4 regions of the Eubacterium sp. BL-380-WT-2B genome follow, and region 1 is predicted to be linked to each of the others. Evidence: riboswitches for the same ligand, from Rfam matches in the RefSeq annotation. Region 1 holds a riboswitch; each other region holds the start of a gene.

What was found. A riboswitch is a leader RNA that binds a small molecule or an ion and turns the genes downstream of it on or off. The one in region 1 is predicted to bind cobalamin.
Region 2: it holds a riboswitch for cobalamin, as region 1 does, so the genes downstream of both, FYJ53_RS14010 (DUF2284 domain-containing protein) here and FYJ53_RS02540 (ABC transporter substrate-binding protein) in region 1, are expected to answer to the same signal.
Region 3: it holds a riboswitch for cobalamin, as region 1 does, so the genes downstream of both, hemA (glutamyl-tRNA reductase) here and FYJ53_RS02540 (ABC transporter substrate-binding protein) in region 1, are expected to answer to the same signal.
Region 4: it holds a riboswitch for cobalamin, as region 1 does, so the genes downstream of both, FYJ53_RS06945 (ABC transporter substrate-binding protein) here and FYJ53_RS02540 (ABC transporter substrate-binding protein) in region 1, are expected to answer to the same signal.

What each region holds. Positions count from the first base shown of each region.
Region 1 covers NZ_VUMP01000001.1:528,919-533,627, forward strand. Annotated here, with positions in the region: gene FYJ53_RS02525 (ABC transporter ATP-binding protein) at 1-818, shown strand, start outside; gene FYJ53_RS02530 (ABC transporter permease subunit) at 811-1,617, shown strand; gene FYJ53_RS02535 (SDR family oxidoreductase) at 1,815-2,585, shown strand; cobalamin riboswitch at 2,647-2,827, shown strand; gene FYJ53_RS02540 (ABC transporter substrate-binding protein) at 2,939-3,955, shown strand; gene FYJ53_RS02545 (iron ABC transporter permease) at 3,971-4,709, shown strand, end outside.
Region 2 covers NZ_VUMP01000006.1:356,673-361,381, reverse strand. Annotated here, with positions in the region: gene FYJ53_RS14020 (sugar-binding transcriptional regulator) at 1-656, shown strand, start outside; gene FYJ53_RS14015 (hypothetical protein) at 639-1,169, opposite strand; gene FYJ53_RS14010 (DUF2284 domain-containing protein) at 1,195-1,800, opposite strand; cobalamin riboswitch at 1,913-2,088, opposite strand; gene FYJ53_RS14005 (peptidoglycan DD-metalloendopeptidase family protein) at 2,444-3,868, shown strand; gene FYJ53_RS14000 (DeoR/GlpR family DNA-binding transcription regulator) at 4,166-4,709, shown strand, end outside.
Region 3 covers NZ_VUMP01000007.1:296,009-300,717, forward strand. Annotated here, with positions in the region: gene hemC (hydroxymethylbilane synthase) at 1-653, opposite strand, end outside; gene FYJ53_RS15850 (bifunctional precorrin-2 dehydrogenase/sirohydrochlorin ferrochelatase) at 650-1,234, opposite strand; gene hemA (glutamyl-tRNA reductase) at 1,231-2,487, opposite strand; cobalamin riboswitch at 2,652-2,840, opposite strand; gene FYJ53_RS15860 (helix-turn-helix domain-containing protein) at 3,036-3,377, opposite strand; gene FYJ53_RS15865 (GntR family transcriptional regulator) at 4,026-4,709, shown strand, end outside.
Region 4 covers NZ_VUMP01000003.1:167,542-172,250, reverse strand. Annotated here, with positions in the region: gene FYJ53_RS06950 (iron ABC transporter permease) at 1-1,005, opposite strand, end outside; gene FYJ53_RS06945 (ABC transporter substrate-binding protein) at 1,008-2,078, opposite strand; cobalamin riboswitch at 2,254-2,430, opposite strand; gene FYJ53_RS06940 (hypothetical protein) at 2,506-2,796, shown strand; gene FYJ53_RS06935 (DUF6144 family protein) at 2,780-3,361, opposite strand; gene FYJ53_RS06930 (hypothetical protein) at 3,398-3,790, opposite strand; gene FYJ53_RS06925 (YdeI family protein) at 3,815-4,378, opposite strand; gene clpB (ATP-dependent chaperone ClpB) at 4,592-4,709, opposite strand, start outside.

The DNA of each region.
Region 1 (4,709 bases):
AAAAGGGCGAGGTCTTTGGCTACCTGGGCCCCAACGGCGCCGGGAAAACCACGACCATCCGCCATCTGATGGGCTTTCTTTCGCCCAAGCGCGGCACCTGCGCGATCGACGGCCTGGACTGCTTTAAGCAAGCGGCTGAGATCAAGGAATTTTTAGGGTACCTGCCCGGGGAGATCGCCTTTTTCGACAGCATGACCGGCGTGGAGTTTCTGAACTTTATGGCCGAGATGCGTGGCATGAAGGACCGTGCGAAAATGGAAAAGCTCATCCGCTTTTTCGACCTGAACCCAAAAGGGAAGATCCGTAAGATGTCCAAGGGCACCAAGCAGAAGCTGGGCCTGGTGTCCGCCTTCATGCACGACCCCGGGGTCCTGATCCTCGACGAGCCCACCAGCGGGCTGGACCCCCTCATGCAGAACCGGTTTATCCGCCTGATCCAGAACGAGAAGAAAAAGGGCACGACCATTCTCATGTCCTCCCACAGCTTTGAGGAGGTCGAGCGGACCTGTGACCGGGTGGGCATTATCCGCGCCGGGGAGCTGGCAGCCCTGGACAGTGTGGCCTCCCTCAAGGCAGAGCGCCACAAGATCTACCAGGTCAGCTTCGCCACCGCTAAAGAGGCCGGAGATTTCGCGGCCCGGTGCAACGGCACCCGCCAGCTGAGGGAGCACCCCCAGCTTGTGGAGGTGCGGGTGGCAGGGAGCATGGACAGCTTTCTGAAAATGCTCACCGGCTACCACGTCATGGCGTTGGACACGGTCTCCCAGGATCTGGAGGATATTTTTATGCAGTATTACGGAGGTAAACATCATGCTTAGCGGGCCGCTTTTCAGAAAAACCTTTAAATCACAGCTCAGGATACTTGTCATCTTCGCGGCCATTCTGGCCATGTATATGGGTGTTGAGATCAGTATGTTCAACCCGGATTCCATGGACGGCATAAAAGAGATGATGGACATGCTGCCCCAGCAGATGATAAACGCCATGAACCTGGACGTTGGCGCTGAGACAAGCCTTGTGGGCTTTCTGGGCTCCTATTTTTACGGCTTTATTGTCATCATGGTGCCCATGATTTTTAACATTATCGCCAGCAACAACGCGGCGGCAAAGCTGGTGGATTCCGGCGCCATGGCCTGCCTGCTGTCCGCGCCTAATTCCCGGACCAGGGTCATCGCAACCCAGGCCGCAGCCCTGATCCTGTCCAATATCCTCCTCATGGTCTTTGTGACCGTTATGGGGATCGCGGTCAGCCAGGCTCTGTTCCCGGGCGATCTGGACATCCGCGCCTTTCTGCTCGTCAACGCAGGCGCCCTGCTCATGCAGCTGGCCGTCAGCGCCATTGGCTTCTCTGCCTCCTGCCTGTTTAACGAGAGCCGCCTGTCCCTGGCCCTGGGCGGGGGCCTGCCCGTTCTGTTTCTGGTGCTCATGATGCTCTCCGGCGTCAGCGAGGACCTGGACGTTGTGCGCTACACGACCCTGTACAGCCTGTTTGACCCTGCCGAGATCATCGCTGGAGGCGACACCGTGGGCCTGTGCATGGCGGCCCTGGCGGCAGTCTCGGTGGTGCTGTATACCCTGGGCATCCTGGTCTTCAGGCGGAAGGACCTGCCGCTGTAAATATAAAAAGCAGACTGAGATCTGAATCTCAAAAGGCTCAAAACACGTATCCAAGGTGTTTTGAGCCTTTTGAGCCTGTATCTTGGGGGATTCTTATAAAAAAGGCGCGCTCGGTTATTTTTTTCTGAAAGTGGTATGTACATAAAAAGGGTGCTGCCAGAGGCAGGCCCGAAGCACTGATGAAAGAAGGAGCGATTATGAGAATAGCCATAGTGACCGGGGCGTCCAGCGGGCTTGGACGCGAGTTTGTAAAACAGATCAGTGAACGTGAGCATCTGGATGAGATCTGGGCCGTTGCCCGGAGGCGGGAACGGCTGGAAGCGCTGGCCAGGGAAGTAAAAACACCGGTGAGGCCTGTAGTCATGGACCTGACAGACACCAGCAGTTTTCCGGAGCTGACAGCCCTGATGGCCGAGAAGCAGCCGGACGTGCGGCTGCTGGTCAATGCCGCGGGTATGGGGAAGCTGGGAAATTACGCCGAGGTGACCGAAGCGGACAGCAATGCCCTCATTGATTTAAACTGCCGGGGAGCAGTCGATATGACCCTGAGGGTACTGCCGTACATGCAGAAAGGCGCGAGAATCTTGCAGATCTGCTCGGTGGCGGCTTTTATGCCCCTGCCCGGCATGAACCTGTACGCGGCCTCCAAGGCCTTCCTCCTAAGCTACACCAGAGCTCTGCGCTGGGAGCTGTTCGGCCGGGGCATAAGGGTGACAGCGGTCTGCCCCTACTGGATCAAAAATACCGAGTTTGTGCCGCGGGCCAGCGCCAACGCGGACCGCTCCGCGGTGCGCCACCTGCCCTTTGCGGGCACCGTCCAGACGGTTGTGCGCCGCTCTATGAGGGACAGCCGCCTGGGCGCGGCCGTATCCACGCCGGGCCTTGCAAGCTTCGGGCTGCGGGTGTTTGGCAAGGTGGTACCCCACGGGCTGGGCATGGCGTTCTGGAACGTGCTCAGGAAAATCTGAGGAAATTCAGGGCGCCGGCAGTTGACAATTTTGAAAAGTTCGCTTATACTAATATTAACAATTGAATCAAACCATTGAGGGTGCCTTGAAAAAGGAGAATAGGGAAACCGGTGTGAATCCGGTACGAACCCATCACTGTAAACAGGGACGCGCCGCAGTAAACCACTGGCCTCGGGCCGGGAAGGGAGCGGAGTGCGGAGGAGCTGTGAGTCAGGAGACCTGCCTTTAGTGTTACGCGTGTTTGTCCGGTGAGGGGATTGTCACTGGGAGAACCTGAGATAGGTAAATGGGAGCCTGTCGGCGATGTGTCGGCAGGCTCTTTTTATATGATTTTTTAAGAAAGAGGTAGAAAAATGAGAAGCTTGAAGAAACAGTTTTTAGGGATTGCCCTGTCCGCAGTGCTGGCGGCAGGCGTGTTGGCAGGGTGCGGCAGCGCAGGGGGAAATGACAGCGCCAGCCAGAGCGCCGGCACAGACGGCCATTATCCGGTCACCATCACCACCTACGATTACGACAAGCAGCCTGTGGAAATGACCTTTGAAAAGGCGCCTGAAAAGGTGCTGGCCGTATACCAGAACGCCATCGAGACCATGCTGGCCCTGGGCCTGGAGGACAAAATTGTGGCTGCCAGCGGTCTGGATCACGAGGTGAAGCCAGCGTACAAGGACGCTTTCGCCAAGGTCAACTATCTGTCCGAATTCAAACCCAGCAAGGAAGCCGCCACTGCTCTGGAACCGGATATGATCCTGAGCTGGACCTCCCTGTTCTCCGACAAGAACCTGGGCAGCATGAAGGAGTGGCAGAGCCAGGGCGTGAACAGCTACAACATGCTCAACAGCGGCGCAGTGTCCCCTAAAACACTGGATAACGAGTACCAGGATTTTGAGAACCTGGGCAAAATCTTTGACGTGGAGGATAAGGCCGGGGAACTGGTGAACGCCATCAAGGACGCTGTGAAACAGACAGAGACCTATGCCCAGAAGGAAAACAAGAGCCCCAAAGTACTGGTGATGGAGGACCAGAGCGGTCAGATTGTCAATTATGGGGCCACCACACTGGCAGGCGATATGGTCACCAAGCTTAAGGGCACACTGGCCAGTCCGGACGCGTCCAAGCTGGGCGAGGAGGACGTGGTCGCTGCCAATCCGGAAGTCATCTTCGCAGTCTATATGGACCGTGACGACCAGGACATGGCCGCCCAGACAAAGGACGCCATCATGAACAACGCGGCCTTTGCCGACATCGACGCAGTGAAGAACAACCGGGTGATCCCCATCGAGCTGGGGCAGATGTACTGCAGCGGTGTGCGTACCATCGACGGCATTCATACCATCGCGAATGGGATGTACCCAGATTTAAACCTGAACTAGTCAGCGGGCTTTTTTATGAGACAAAGCGCACTGATCAAAGATAAAGGGCGGCTCCAGAGCCAGCCCTTTTATGTGTTTGTATGCGTGGTCATGCTGGGGCTGCTGATCCTCTCGGCCCTGGCAGCGGTTACCATCGGCTCCATGGACCTGTCCATCCGGGATGTGTACAGCGTCATCGGCTACGAGCTCTTCCATCTGGACAGCCTGAGTGCCTACGCCAGGGGCGCGGCCCACAACGTGGTGTGGTTGATCCGCTTTCCGAGGGTAGTCATGGGGCTGGCTGTGGGTATGGGCCTGTCCATCTGCGGCGTGGTCATGCAGGCCATTGTCAAGAACCCGCTGGCAGAGCCCTATGTGCTGGGCATCTCCTCCGGGGCGTCGCTGGGGGCGACCACAGCCCTGTTCTTTGGGCTGGGCGCTGTGCTCGGCGGCAGCGGTGTGGGTGTGTGCGCCTTTATCGGGGCCTTTCTGATCTCCATGCTGGTGGTGGCAGTGGCCAACATTGGCGGGCCGGCCAACTCCGTCAAGCTCATCCTTTCCGGCATGGCCCTGGGCGCCCTGTGCATGGCTTTCTCCAATTTTATGGTCTTTATGGCCAACGACCCCAACACCACCCAGCAGCTCACCTTCTGGATGCTTGGCAGCCTGTCCGGGGCCAAGTGGGGCCCCACACTGGTCATCTTTGTCGTGGTGGCGGCCAGCACCCTCTTTTTCTGGAGCCAGCACCGCCCCCTGAACCTCATGCTCCTGGGCG
Region 2 (4,709 bases), on a different contig from region 1:
AGGCAGCTGTGGATTTTCTTCTGGAACTTCTTCCAAAAACCCGTATCCTGGGACTTGGCTGGGGGTATAATATCAGCCGGATCATTGATATTTTAGCGAACCGGGAGCTCACTGAACAGTATAGCGGAAAGGTCTGTCCTTTGATCGGGACTGCCACAGTGCCCCACAAGGGCTACCATCCCAATGAGCTGGCCACAGATTTTGCACGGAAAACTGGCTTTGAGGCGGATTTTCTGATCTCACCGGCTTTCCCGACTACGAAGCAGGAGCGGGATTTGTTTGTGACGACGGATAATTACAACAGCATTCTGGCCCTGTGGAAAAAGACAGACACAGCCTTAGTGACCCTAGGGGGATATCCCTGTGTACCAGACCACGCCACAGCCCTGCGTTTTGGGCGGCGGCTGATTACGGAGCGGGCCACTTCTAATATTCTGTCTTACTTTTTTAACTGGAAAGGCCAGCAGATTAAAGGGGAGGATGATTTTGCCATTCAGATTCCGCTGGCACCGCTTTCTAAAATTAAGAATTTTGTTGGTATTGTGCCTGTGGGAGCGAATGTAGGGTCGGCCATCGGCTGTCTGAATACGGGGTTCGCGCGTCACCTTATCATTGATGAGGAAACCGCTGAAAAAATTTTAAAAACGGACGTATAACAGGTCACTTCCGAAACACCCCTCATTCTTTTCGGGGCTGCGTCTCAGGATAAAGGAGGCGAGCTCCCGGCCGCCGATCCGGCGGGTGTCCCGGATACCTTCATAGGCGTCGGTGAGTGCCTGGAGTTCCTCTGTATACTGAGAAAGGGGCCTGCAGGGCTGTCTGGTTTTGATGGACAGGGAAATAACGCCTGCGTTAAAAAGATTGATGCTGAAGTCCACGCTTTTTTCTCCCGCAGAAAAGGCACTTTCCAGCAGAATCTCTGTCAACCGGCAGATGTCCCGTTCTTTCACAAAGGAGGACATGGGGTAGAAAACCATAGGATTAAAGTCAATCCCCTTTTCCTGGGCGATGGCCTGAAAGAGGGAGATGACGCCATCCAGGGCGCAGTAGGCTGTGGCTGCCTTTTTTCTTAGGCCGCTGTATTTTTCCTTGAGGGTATGGAAATCGGAAACAGTGAAAGCGGGAGGCAAGAGCTCGGCAGAAGGAATGGAAGAAATGGTCAGGTTCATAGCGGTTTTCCTTTCTGAATGGGGATTAAAACAGCACAAAGCTGAAATAGGTGACGGTTTCGGGGCCATTATTATAGGAAAGGCCGGTTTTGCTGGCCAGATCCATGACCACGATGCCGTAGCCCTCCACAGAAGGGAATATCTGGTCGGGATAACGGCAGGGGGCATCAGGGTAGGTGCACTGGTCGCAGATGATACAACCCTCTGTAGAGAGCACCAGCGCGCCTGGATAATGGGCTCTGAAAAGCCTGGCGGATTTTGCCGTGGCGGCCTCGTGGACCATGCGTGCCCGGTGCCAGCCTCTGGAGTCGTACTGGCCCTTTAAATCGGTAACGGTTGAAAGCAAACAGACATTTTCGTAGGAACGGCATTTGGCAACACAGCTGTTGTAGCTGCCTACCGCTGGCGGGCAGGCCCAGGTGGCGCCGTAATGACCGCACTGGTTCCCCTCGCACAAAAGTCTTGTGCCCATGGAAAACAGCAGGTCGCTGGTTTTGGCAAAGGCATATTCATGAATACCGAACAGCTCACGTTTATCTTCAAGCTGGCGCTTGAGGGTCATCAGGCTCTTGATGACGGTGTCGCCTTTAAATTCTTTGGCAGCCTCTGCCTGTTTTTTTATTTCGATCAATGGGAATACCTCACCTTCATTTAGTACAATAAAAAAGCCTTCTCCGGCTCGAGAAGGCAAAAAATACGAAATCAATTAAAGAACGTATCTCTTAAACAACTCTAAATCGGAGTGTTTTAAGAAAACATTATGCCGGTCTTCTGGCTCTACAATGGCATTCCCCCAACCTTCCCATCCTGAGGACAGTGGTATATTAAGAGGACATATTGCATTACAGCTGCGATTACAGCAAAGGATTTTCACCTTTTTCCCATTTACATAATGTTTACAATATTAAGTTATCCTTATCATATCCCTTTGATTTTATTTTGTCAAGGTTTATTCGGCCCTGAAAAGAGACTTCTTGTAAATTTGTTTTCTTATAACAATATTTTCCTCTTTAATTTAATTTTAGTTGTAAAGAAAAAAATAATAAATATCCGATAAAGGGGCGAGAACCGCCTTGATTAAACCTAAAATACGTATATTTTAATGAATTTTTCATAAAATATTAAGTAATTTCGGTTAAGGTATTGGCAAGTGCCAAAGGATATGTTAAAATATATCTAAATTGTAAATAACTTTACAATTTGGTCAAAATTATATAGGAGGGTGGTGATTAGGCATTAGCAACGAAAGCCATCGCTCAAGTGGCAAGCTTCAAATGTTTTTTAAGAAGCTTGCGCATTACGCCAAGCACTTGAGCAAAAGAGAAAAAGTCGTATTCACAGGTTTCTGTGTAGCGCTTCTTCTCGGATTCTTTTCTTCAACCTGTCTTGGTTACAAGGTAATGGTTGACGGAGAGGTTTTAGGCTATACCAAAGATGCAGCTGTGTTTACACAGAGTCTGGATCAGGTAGAGCAGGATATGCGATCGAAAACGTCGATAGAAACAGCATATGTCTACAATGATATACAGATTAAAAAGAGCATCACATTTAATAAACCAATGTTTTCAGAAGAAGAATTTACTGATGCATTGAACGCACAGGATCTTCAGGTCGGCGTTCATGGTGTACAATTGAAGGTTGACGGACAGGAAGTCGGGAACCTGGCTTCATCTGACCAGGTACAGGCCGGTATTGCAGGTGCAATTAATAAGATCGGTAATGTACAAGATTCAGATAAGCTGGTAAAATGCGACATCCAGAGCGACGTTGTAGAAACGCCTAAGAATTTTCCGCTCGAGGACTTAAACAGTCCGGACGAGTGCGCTAATCTTTTAGCAACAGGTAATACTAATCCGAGTAAGAGTGAAGAGAGTACGAACGCTCCAATCCAGGTAGCAAGCCGTGGTGGAGCCGATGTGGCAAGAGACCAAAGCAATGAGCCAGCCCAAGAGGAAGCTCCAGCAGCTGAAGGTACCGTTGAAAATAATAGTAATGAGAATGTAGAAAACCAGAATAATGAGACTGAGACAAGCTCCAGTATCTTAAAAATTAATCTGACTAAAACATCAACTAAAAAAGAAGACATACCTTTCCAGACCGTTGAGCAGGAAGATCCAAATATATATGTTGATCAAACTGTAGTTACACAGCAAGGTGTGAACGGAGAACTTGATAAGGAAGTCGAAACCGTCTATGAAGACGGCAAGGTTGTGAGTGAAACAACCTTATCCGAAACAGTTGCAAAAGAGCCAGTGGCTCAGATTGTTTCAAAGGGAACGAAGCAGTACCCAACCATGTCTTCAAAGAAAGGCAATTTTATTTTACCGGCAGTCGGTAATATTTCCGCTTTAGATAAGCCAGGAAGCCACGCAGGCTGCTTTGCAGTGGATATCGCGAACTCAATGGGTACGCTGATCTACGCACCGCAGAGTGGTACAGTCATCCGGGCAAGTGAATTTGGCGGTTACGGATTATGCGTTGACATTATGATGGACGATGGAAAAACCGTCCTGAGAATGGGTCATAACTCCGAATTTAAGGTAAGCGTTGGTGACCGGGTCGAAAAGGGTCAGGTTATTGCGTTGATGGGCAGCACTGGTAATTCAACCGGACCGCACTCCCATTTTGAAATCCGCATTAACGACGTTCAGCAATTTTTACCAGATTATTTTGACATCAAGGACGGCGACAACGTCTGATGTCATGATCGAAAAAATTTAGTATATGCATATCACTGATAAAAAAGAACCAAATCGCGTGTTTGGTTCTTTTTTATTTTTTGAAAACAACCTCGGGCGTCGGTCCGGCTGCCAGCGTTTCTGGTTTGTTGACTTTTATACCCGGGCGTGGTAGGCTTAAACAGTCAAATTCAGTCATTACTAATCATATTCAAGAGAAAAACAAGGGTTTTTTTGAATTATTTTGAAGTTTTTTGAATGATTATGCTTGACATTGACTGAAGATGGTGATAATATACAGTTGCGGAGGTCAAAGAGATGTTAACAGAGGAAAGATTTAACATTATTTTAAAAACCGTGGAGAGCAAAAAAGCAGTGACAGTGCAGGAACTGACTGAGCTGCTTGGAAGCTCAGAATCAACGGTGCGGCGGGACTTAACCGCCCTGCACGAGATGGGCCTTATCAATAAGGTTCATGGAGGCGCTACAGCCGTTGATAACAGCTATACGACAAGTGAAGATGATGTGGCTTACAAACATGGCCAGTACAGTGAGGAAAAAAAGCGTATCGGCAAGTACGCGGCTTCGCTCATTAAAAAAAGTGACTTTGTTTTTATTGATGCGGGAACAACTACAGAGGCTCTCATTGATTATATCAGTGAAAAGGAGGCGACTTACGTGACCGATGGACTCGGACACGCAAATAAACTCCTTAAAAAGGGGTATAAAGTATTTATTCCAGGTGGACACCTTCGGGTTTCAACTGAAGCCATGGTGGGCGAGGAAACAGTGGAAGCCCTCAGAAAATACAATTTTACCCTTGGCTTTTTTGGAACCAATGGCATCAGCCCCACGGCAGGGT
Region 3 (4,709 bases), on a different contig from region 1:
TCCATGAGTGCCTTGACAGTTTCGTTATCCTCACGGATTTCCACTGCCAGAATCCCCTGGGCTGGGGCCGATACAAACTGGCATGGATCAAGGGGAAGGCAGGTATAATCCCCGCTCTCATAAGCACCGATGCGTTTAAGTCCCGCCGCCGCCAGAATAATGCCATCCAGTCCCTGCTCTTTCATTTTCCGGATACGGGTATCAATATTTCCGCGGATTCCCACCACTTCAAAATCCTTTCGGATATTTTTCAGCTGATAAATCCGGCGTTTGCTCCCGGTACCGATGACTGCATTTTCGGGCAGCTCCTGGATGGCGCTGATTTTATGCGGTGTCAGCAGCACATCTCTCGGGTCTTCCCGCATGGGCGGCACCGAAAGTGTGAGCCCATCGGGCAGCGCAGAGGGCATATCCTTCATGCTGTGAACCGCCATATCGATTTCACCGCTTAAGAGGGCATCCTCCAGCTCTTTGGTAAAAATACCCTTATCCCCAATTTTATCAAGGGCTTTGTGCTGTATCTTATCGCCCTTTGTCTTGATGATTTTGAGTTCAAAATCGACCTCCGGGTTTGCTTTTCTTAACTCCTCAAGAAGCCAGTTGGTCTGGACCACTGCCAGCTTACTGCCTCTTGAGCCTACAATTATTTTCATATTTTCTCCACTTCTCTCTGCAATTCTTCAATGGTTAACGCTGTCAGCCCCTTGAGCTGTCTTTTTTTTTCATCCGGTGAGGTTTCCGTTTTCAAAATATGCAGCCTCAGCTGCTTAAGCAGCCTGAGACGCTCTGCATAGCTTTCATCATATTTTTCTTCCAGCTCCCTTTTTATCTGGGTGGTCAGCGTTGGACTGGCCCCATCGGTACAGACCGAGATCGTCAAATCCCCGCGCTTTACCACTGAGGGAAAAATAAAGTCCGAATGCTCGGGGTCGTCTGAAACGTTGCACCAGATACCGCGTATTTTACAGTTTTCAAGAATCCGGGCATTCAGCTCACGCTGGTCTGTCGCCGCCACGACAAGATCCATGCCGTCAAGGGCTGTCTCGATCCGGCAGTATGCTTTGACATAACGGATGTTCTCAACCGGCTTTTCCGGAACCTCCATGTTTTTATCCACGCAGGTCACAGAACACCCATACCCGGCTAGGGTTTCCGCGCGCCGCATTCCTACCTTCCCGCCGCCGATTACAAGGGCCCTTTTCCCGGTAAAGTTGAGCAGAATCGGCCCTTTCATTGGGCCGCCTCCGCATTGCCACCTGAAAATAAAAAAGCCAGTGTTTTCTCAAAGCGCAGAATATCGTCCTCGCTGTCCAGTGTTTTTAGCTGCCTGATGGACGGCATTACCATTTCACGGAATTTTGAATGGACGATTTTTTCAAGAAATTCCTTGTCCTTCCCCTCAAACTGATAGCGCTTGTTGAGAATCTCAATGGTTTCGTCCGCCAGCTGTCCGGAAACCTGGTTAAAATGTGCCACCATGTTGTCTACCTTGGACTTGGTAATCCAGACCATGAGGCCATCGATTTCCTCTTCGATCTCAAGGGCGATCTTTTCTGCCACCCGCTCACGGTAGTGCATTTTTTCATCAATAATATCTTTAAAATTGTCAATGGTCAGCAGCTCAACCTGATCCATCTCCGAGATGGCTTCCTCAATATCCCTTGGCAGCGCCAGGTCAATGACCATGAGCGGCTTTTTGCGCTCGGGCATGAGCTCCCGTTTTAAGACCACGTGGGGTGAGGCTGTCGCCGAGATAATTACATCGATATCCCCAATGGCTTCATAGCGGTCCTCGTAGCGGATCATGTTAACACCCTCATAAATATCACGGTATTCATCCCCCGGATGATAGGTACGGTTGGTCATATAAACGCTGTTAAAGCCCTCTGCCGCCATATAACGCAGTGCCAGAAGCCCCATTTTTCCAGAACCGATGATCAGCACCTTTTTATCCGCATAGTCCTCATAACTTCTTTTAACGTGCTTAACCGCTGTCGAGCTCAGGGAAAGCGGGGTCTCGGAGATTTTATAAACGGTTTTAACCTTCTTGGCAAAGGTGACGGCTTCTCTGAAAGCCTTGGTTAAGTATTTTCCGCAGCCGTGAACAGACTGGGATAATTCAAGGGCATCCTTTACCTGGCCCAAGATCTGGTCCTCACCCAGGATCATTGAATCCAGCCCGGTCACTACCCGGTAAAGGTGAAGGATGGCTTCTCTGCCCTTTTCACAGAACAGATAATTTTCGAGATCGCCGGATTTCTCCTCGATGTAAAAATTTCTCAGCGCCTGGTCCGCTGCTTCAACGTCGCGGGTCGCCACATAAATTTCGCTTCGATTACAGGTAGAAAGAATGATCACCTCTTCGATACACGCCTCTTCCAGAAGGCTTGCAATACCCTCTTTTACGGTCCGCTTGATAAAAGCACCCTTTTCCCTGATTTCCAGAGGTGTGTCTTTATGATTGATTCCCACTACAACTAATTTCATTTCAATCCTTCTCCTTCAATCAAACATTCATTAAAAACAAATAAAAACCTCTTCATTACGTCTCCGTAAAAAAGAGGTTTGTCAACAGAATTATTTATCCACGCTGTCTATTGCGGATACTACAATTAAATTAACGTTACTAAGTTCCCTTTTCCCTGGAGGTAATTATTAGCACTCTGTCCAGTAGGTTTCCTGACTCATCGCATTATATTCTCCTTGCCTTCCCGGTTTTCATTCCAGTGGCATCATAAGGAGACTTAACGAATTACAGTGACCGGATCGCTCTGGATTTTCACCAGATTCCCTTTATCCTTTGTTTTTACCAGGGCAAAAACGAAAGAATCCAAAACAGATTTTACATTAGTCTTTCCTATTTAATTTTCGTTTCCAATTATATCACCAATCCGACTCAGGCGCTACCCCTTTTTATGGGAAATAAGCAGTTTTTTGCCAATTCCACCGAATATTTTACATATTTTCTGTAATCGGATTACAGGCAATAAAAAACCGGTCTCTTTTCCTGAGTCCGGTCATTTTATACATCCATGCTAGTTTTCTGTTTCATGGCTCATTAAAAAGAGCATCATCATTCTTTCTGCGTATTCCTTTTTTTCATCGGGGCAATGCTCCAGAATATCAAGCAGTGCAGTGTTTTTTTCTTTTTCATCCAGACTTTTGCCAAACAGGATGCTATCTGAAGACATTTTTAACGCTTCACAGAAACGTTCAAGACTCTTTAGCGAAAAGCCTTTGGTTCCCAGCTCGATGTCCGTTAAAAAAGTCTGTGTAATCCCTATTTTTCGCGCCAAATCCTCACGGCTCATGTTTAAAAAAGTTCTACGCTGCCGGATGCGCTGGCCAATTGCCTTTTGATCTAACCTTGATTCCATTGTCTTCTCCTAAATTTCAGGGAAAACCAAATAAAAAAACTGTGCAGGATAAAACCAACCATGCACAGTTATATGACACTTTTATAAAATGCTAACACAAATAAGCCCACTTATTTATAGGGTGTCCTCTTGTTTTTAGCACAAAAATAGCCTATAATAAGTAATGCGGTACGTGCCCCCCAGGGCCGTTGTGTATGGTGGTTGTGCACCTGCGCAAGCCGGATAAGTGTGCCAGCACTTTCCGGATGCCGCAATTTCTATTTAGTTTTCCCAATATATATACTTTATTATAAATCGAATCTCCTGTCAAAGCAATCTCTTTATTTAAAAACTTTTTATCTGCAATTGAAGTTATCATTTTAATTCAACCAATTATATCCTTTTTATTTGTTTTCTTATTTTTACCCGAATTTGCAATGTGAAAAACCCATTTTAAAATATTTTCAAATTTCTGTTACCTTAAAAATATTTTTCATGTGTTTAATTCTCTTCAAAATGGGTACACCTCATTCAGAGGAACACACATCTAATTCCGATATGGTAAAGGCTGACCGAAAAAGAATTTCTTTATAATTTTTTCTCAATTTAGATGTAAGTTTTAGCAAATGATGTTATACTGTTAAAATACCCCCAAAAGGAGATTGTATTTTGAAAAAAGAAATTCCATTGTATCTATTTATTTGCAGAAAGATTGAGGATGATATTTACAACGGCAAATTAAAACTGGGTGACGCCCTGCCATCTGAACCAAAAATCAGCAAACAAATGGGTGCCAGTCGTAATTCCGTTCGAAAAGCCCTGCGTCTGCTGCAGGACAACAATCTTATTTTCTGCTCCCACGGTAAAAATGCTCAGGTAATCTTTGACAGCCGCCTGCCGGAACACCGTGAGGCTTATGAAAAGCGCTTTGAAAACCGGCGTCACGGCATCAGTGATACATACCGGATGCTCTCTATTCTTTTACCCAGCACCATCACATACGGCGCTTCCAAATGCAGCCGTGAAGATTTCATGACCCTATACGAAATGACCGACAACCTGGATTCTTCCAACCCGATCGAAATGTTTGCCTTCCACTGCCGCTTTATCCGGAATATCCTGAGAAGAACAGAGAACCCCTTTGTCATCGAGCTTTTTGAACAGATCTGCGATTTTGTCCGGATCGATTCCATTCACAGCAATATTACCGGCCATACGCTCCATGAAGACCTCTCAGAGGAAGCGATCAAGGGATGGTATAAGGAACTGCTGGACCACGCCGCCAAGCAGAATTTCAAACATTTTCATCACTTACTGCTTCAGGGGCTTAATGAAATCAGCCAGCGCTTTGAT
Region 4 (4,709 bases), on a different contig from region 1:
AACCCCGATAAAGGAGACCACAATGCCCACCGGAATGATCACCGGCGAGACGGCCACACGGCCCACTGTATCCGCCGCGATGAGCAGGATCGCGCCCGAGAGGGCGGTGAGCGGTATAAGCGCCCGGTAGTCGCCGCCGATCAGAAGCCTGGCGATATGCGGCGCCACCAGCCCCACAAAACCGATAACGCCTGTAAAGCTGACAATGGCCGATGAAATGAGCGTGACCGCAATGCCCGAAAGCAGCCGCAGCCGCATGACATTGACGCCCAGGGCCACCGCGCTTTCATCCCCGGTGGATAAAAGGTTGTAATGCCAAGCAAAACGGACGATAAACGGAAAGGTCAGGAGCAGAATAACACAGACCACGAGAATCTGCTCCCAGGTGATCTCCGAGAGGCTGCCAAAGGTCCAGTGGACAATGGCGGAGAGCTGCTGCTCGTTGGCCACATACTGCATGCTGGCATTCAGGGCTGAAAAGAAATAGTTGAGGGCAATGCCGATCAGGATGATCGTTGTTTTTCCCATGCCCTTGGCCGAGGCGATGCCGTACACCATGGCGGCACAGATAAAGGCCAGCACAAAGGCCATCATGACAGTGCCCACCTGATTGCTGCCAAAGGGCGTAAAGCCGAAAATAATGGCCAGCGATGCCCCGAAGGCCGCGGCGTTTGAAAGCCCGGTGGTAAAGGGGCTTGCCATCTTATTGCCGGTGATGGCCTGCATGACCAGGCCGCTGATGCCCAGGCCGATGCCGGAAACCAGCGCCATGGTAATGCGCGGCAGGCGCAGCTGCATGAGCACAGTGAGCTCGGTCTGGTTCAGCGCCGCCGCACCCATAAAGTGGCCGCCGGGCAGCAGGGTCGCAAACACCCGCCCCACGGTCACATTGGCAACGCCGACAAAGCAGCTGGAAAAAGCAGCAATGATCAAAAGGATCACTGCTGCCAGCATCAACGCCGCTCTTTTTTTATGATAGGCTTTTAATGTCTGCTGCTTTTCCATTACTATTGATGCTTAACCTGAAAAACATGCCCTTCTACCGGATCAACCCCCTGGATTTCCATCCATTCGTCAAAGATCGCGTCGGGGTCAACATCCTTCATCTGCTCAGGGTATAACCATTTCGCGGTATAAACCGTCCCGATCATTTTGCCCAGTCCGCCGGCGCAGAAGCCTGTTGTCACATAGAAATCGTCATTCTGGACCGCCTTTAGATCGGACCAGCCTGCGCGGCTCAGCATTTCGGAGGAGATGGTGCTGTAGTCCTCCGCTGTGGGCGGCGTGTAAACGCCGGTATTTTTGAGGGCCGGGCCGGATGAAGTCTTGATGATAAGGTCCGGGTCCTCTAACAGAATCTTTTCCGGGTCAATGGTCTTGCCGGTAATGGTAGGGTCGCCGAAAATATTGACAGCCCCGGCGTTTAAAAGCATGCTGTTCCAGCCGTCATTGCTGGTTCCCGGTATGCAGGTGGTATTTGGGTCGCCGTATTCCCAGTACACCTTTTTGCTTCCCTTGACGTCCTTAATTTTTTCGGCCACCATGTCCATGTTATCCTGGTAAAATTTTGTCAGCTTCTCGGCTTCCTTTTCCTTGCCAAACAGCTTGCCCAGAATCTCGATTTCCTTTGGCAGCTCGGCATTGTTATAGCCGGATACCACGACAACCTGAATGCCGAAGGGCTCCAGCTTTTTAATGTCCTCTTCCCATGTGCCGTTGTCCGGGGTGATGAGCACCTGGGCGCCCAGCTCGGCAATCTTTTCATAATTCAGCTCGCTCTGGCCCTTTCCGATAACATTATCCGGGTCGAACTGGCTCCAGTACACACGGTCCTGGGCTGTGTTCTTATCCACCGCCACCACCTTGTCGATGGCGCCGATCCCGCGGATCAGCTCAGAATTGTAGCGGTTGGCCACCACCACTTTCTCAAGGGGCTGGGGAATGGTTACCTCGCGCCCGGTATCATCCACCACGGTAATGCTTTTCGCCTCACTCGAATCCCCGCTCTGGCTGCACCCGGCAAAGACCGGAACCAGCAGAAGCAACGCGCACATCAGTGCAATCACTCTCTTCTTCATTTTTTCCTCCATTAAATTAAAAATTTATGTTAAATCCTTTTGGATGTCAACATCTCCCAGAAAACACAGGCACATCTAACTTTTCGGCAAATAAAAAAACCGATAAGCACTCTGCTCATCGGTCCCATTTTCCGAGATTTCATTTATTCAAACACGCCGCTGCATTCTCCCCCTGCACGTATTTCTTCTTTAAGGCAGGTCTCCTGGCTTACAGCTCCTCCGCGGCCCGCCTTCCCGGATTGCTCCAGTGGCTTTTCAGGCTTTGTCCCTGTTTACAGTGATGGGTTCGCACCGGACTCACACCGGTTTCCCTATTCTCTTATTGCTAAGCACCTCAAAGGTTATTCTGTTTTTATCATTATACCTGCTTCTATTATACTTGTCAATATCCAACCGGGGAGATTTATTTTCTGACGATAAGGCTCCAGTGGCTGCTGTAATACTGCGGCTCCGCAGGGTTATAGACGCAGGATTCTCTCAGGCTGTCCTCAAGGTGCCAGGCTTTAAAAAAGCGTTTTATGTCTGCCAGATCCACATAGAGGTGGGGCACGCCCGTCTCAGTACCGCTTTTTTCCGAGAGCAGGGTGTTGGCGTCAACGCGCCGGCTGCTGTCTGCCTGTTTATAGCCATAGCTACTCTTAGAGATGAGCGTAAGGAACAGCTCGCCCCCGGGCTTAAGATTGCATTTTATCCGCTTTATTTTAAAGGATTCCTGTAACCTTCAGCAGGCAGCAGTCATGCCCCTGCTTGATGGTCTGGAGCAGCTCGACCTCCACCGGGCGCTCAAATACGGCTTCAAAGAAGGCTTTGCTGTACCCGGCAGTACAATAGCACCAGGTCAGCGATGGGGAGGTCCCGGCCCTTTCCAGCATGGGACACTCGCAGGTAAACATCCTGGTATACAGTGCGCCGCCCTTGATGCTCCAGCCCGCCCCGCTCTCGTTGAGGTGGCTGACAAAGCGTGCCAGATCCTGCCCTTTGGACTGGTATAGCGCCTTGAAAGTCTCGGCGGTTTCCTCCAGCCGGCCATTTTCGTTGCAGTGGCAGCCCATTCTTATTTTGACAATGGTCTCCTGGTCAAAGTTTGTCTCCAGCTCCTCTGACAGGCGCTCAACCCACCTGGCTCTCTCTTCGGGCGCTGCCCCTGGCCGCAGCGGAACCCGGCGAAGGAATGCCTCTGCCTCTTCCCGGGAGATGTTTTTCTCAAGGCTCTGGCTTAACCGTTCCAGCTCCTCCTGCTCCAAAAACGGACTGACCGTTTCCGGCATACTAAAATTTTTCATGCTTCACCTCGCTTATCAATCTCTGGGGCACGGCTTTTACCCATACCCACAGCTCACCACATACCAGCCACTGCCTTCAGGCCGTTGGGCGACCCAAAAGCGCCAATACACCATACTGCGCGGCGGAACGCTGCCATCTGTCAGGAAGCCGGTACGGATCACTGATTTAAAAAGCACAGTGCTTTTTCCATTTTCCAAGACACCGCAGTCCTCGTAGGTCAGCTCGAGAAGCTCCCAGCCAAAATGCCGTTGAAAGTCCCGTTTAACAGCATGCGCCGCGGCTTCTATCTGCTCCTGTGTACAGGGTGAGGGCTTGTCGATCACCACCTTTGTTTTAGTGGTATTACCCCGCAGGCCAAAAAACACGGCCGCTATCAGGCAGAGGATGGCAGCGCCGCAGGCAGCGTGAAAAAGCGCTCTTGATTTCACAATCGATTCTCCTGCTTTCCCGGATCACATTGGCTTTAAATTTTTCTCCAGCCGCCCGGCCATCCACGCCAGGCGCTTGGCCCGGCCGGCTTCCGTTTTGGCGTCAAGATAAGCTCTTGTGTAGGTCTTTTTTACAGAAGGCGGCATATTCAGGAAGTTTTTATGAGCCTGTTCGTTTTCCCGCAGCAGCCGGGCCACTGCCTCAATCTGCTCCTCTGTGACGGGTGAGGGCCCTGCGGCGCTGTCCCACTGGCCGTTTTTCTTTGCCTCCTCGATCTTTTCCCTGCCGATGTCTGTCATCAACCCGCGTTTTTCAAGGCTTTCTGCCAAAGCCTTGTTTTTCGCGGACCATTTGCTGTTCTTTCTGCGCGCGGAAAAATACTTGATGTAGGACTGGCCGTCTACTTTTTTCATCTGGCCGTCAATCCATCCAAAGCACAGGGCTTCCTCCAGCGCCTCGCCAGCTTTTACGGTCACCAGGGCTTTTGTCTTTCCAAACACCAGCCAGACGCCTTCGCTGGACTGGCAGTTGTGGGACAGCCAGTCTCTGAAAGCCTCGCGGGTCTTAAAATATAAGGGCTCACTCATCCTCGTTCCTCCAAAAATCAAATTCTTTTCCACAGCGCCTCTGCAGGTAAAACCAGTCGGCCTTACCCATTGCCTGCGGCAGTTTATGGTTTGATTATAGCATGGTTTCCGGCTCTGGTCATGTCTTTTCCTGCTGTTTAAAGCTTCTGCCTTCCTCTTTTTTGCATAAAAAAAGACCAGCGCAGGTTTGCGCCGGTCTCAGACTTTGCTCTTTTATTTTTCGATGACAAAGTGGCCGTCCTTAAAGTCAACGGTGACCACCTGGTCCTCATCCAGGTTGCCCCGGATAATTTCCTTGCCGATCATGGTTTCAATATTCTTCTGTAAAAAA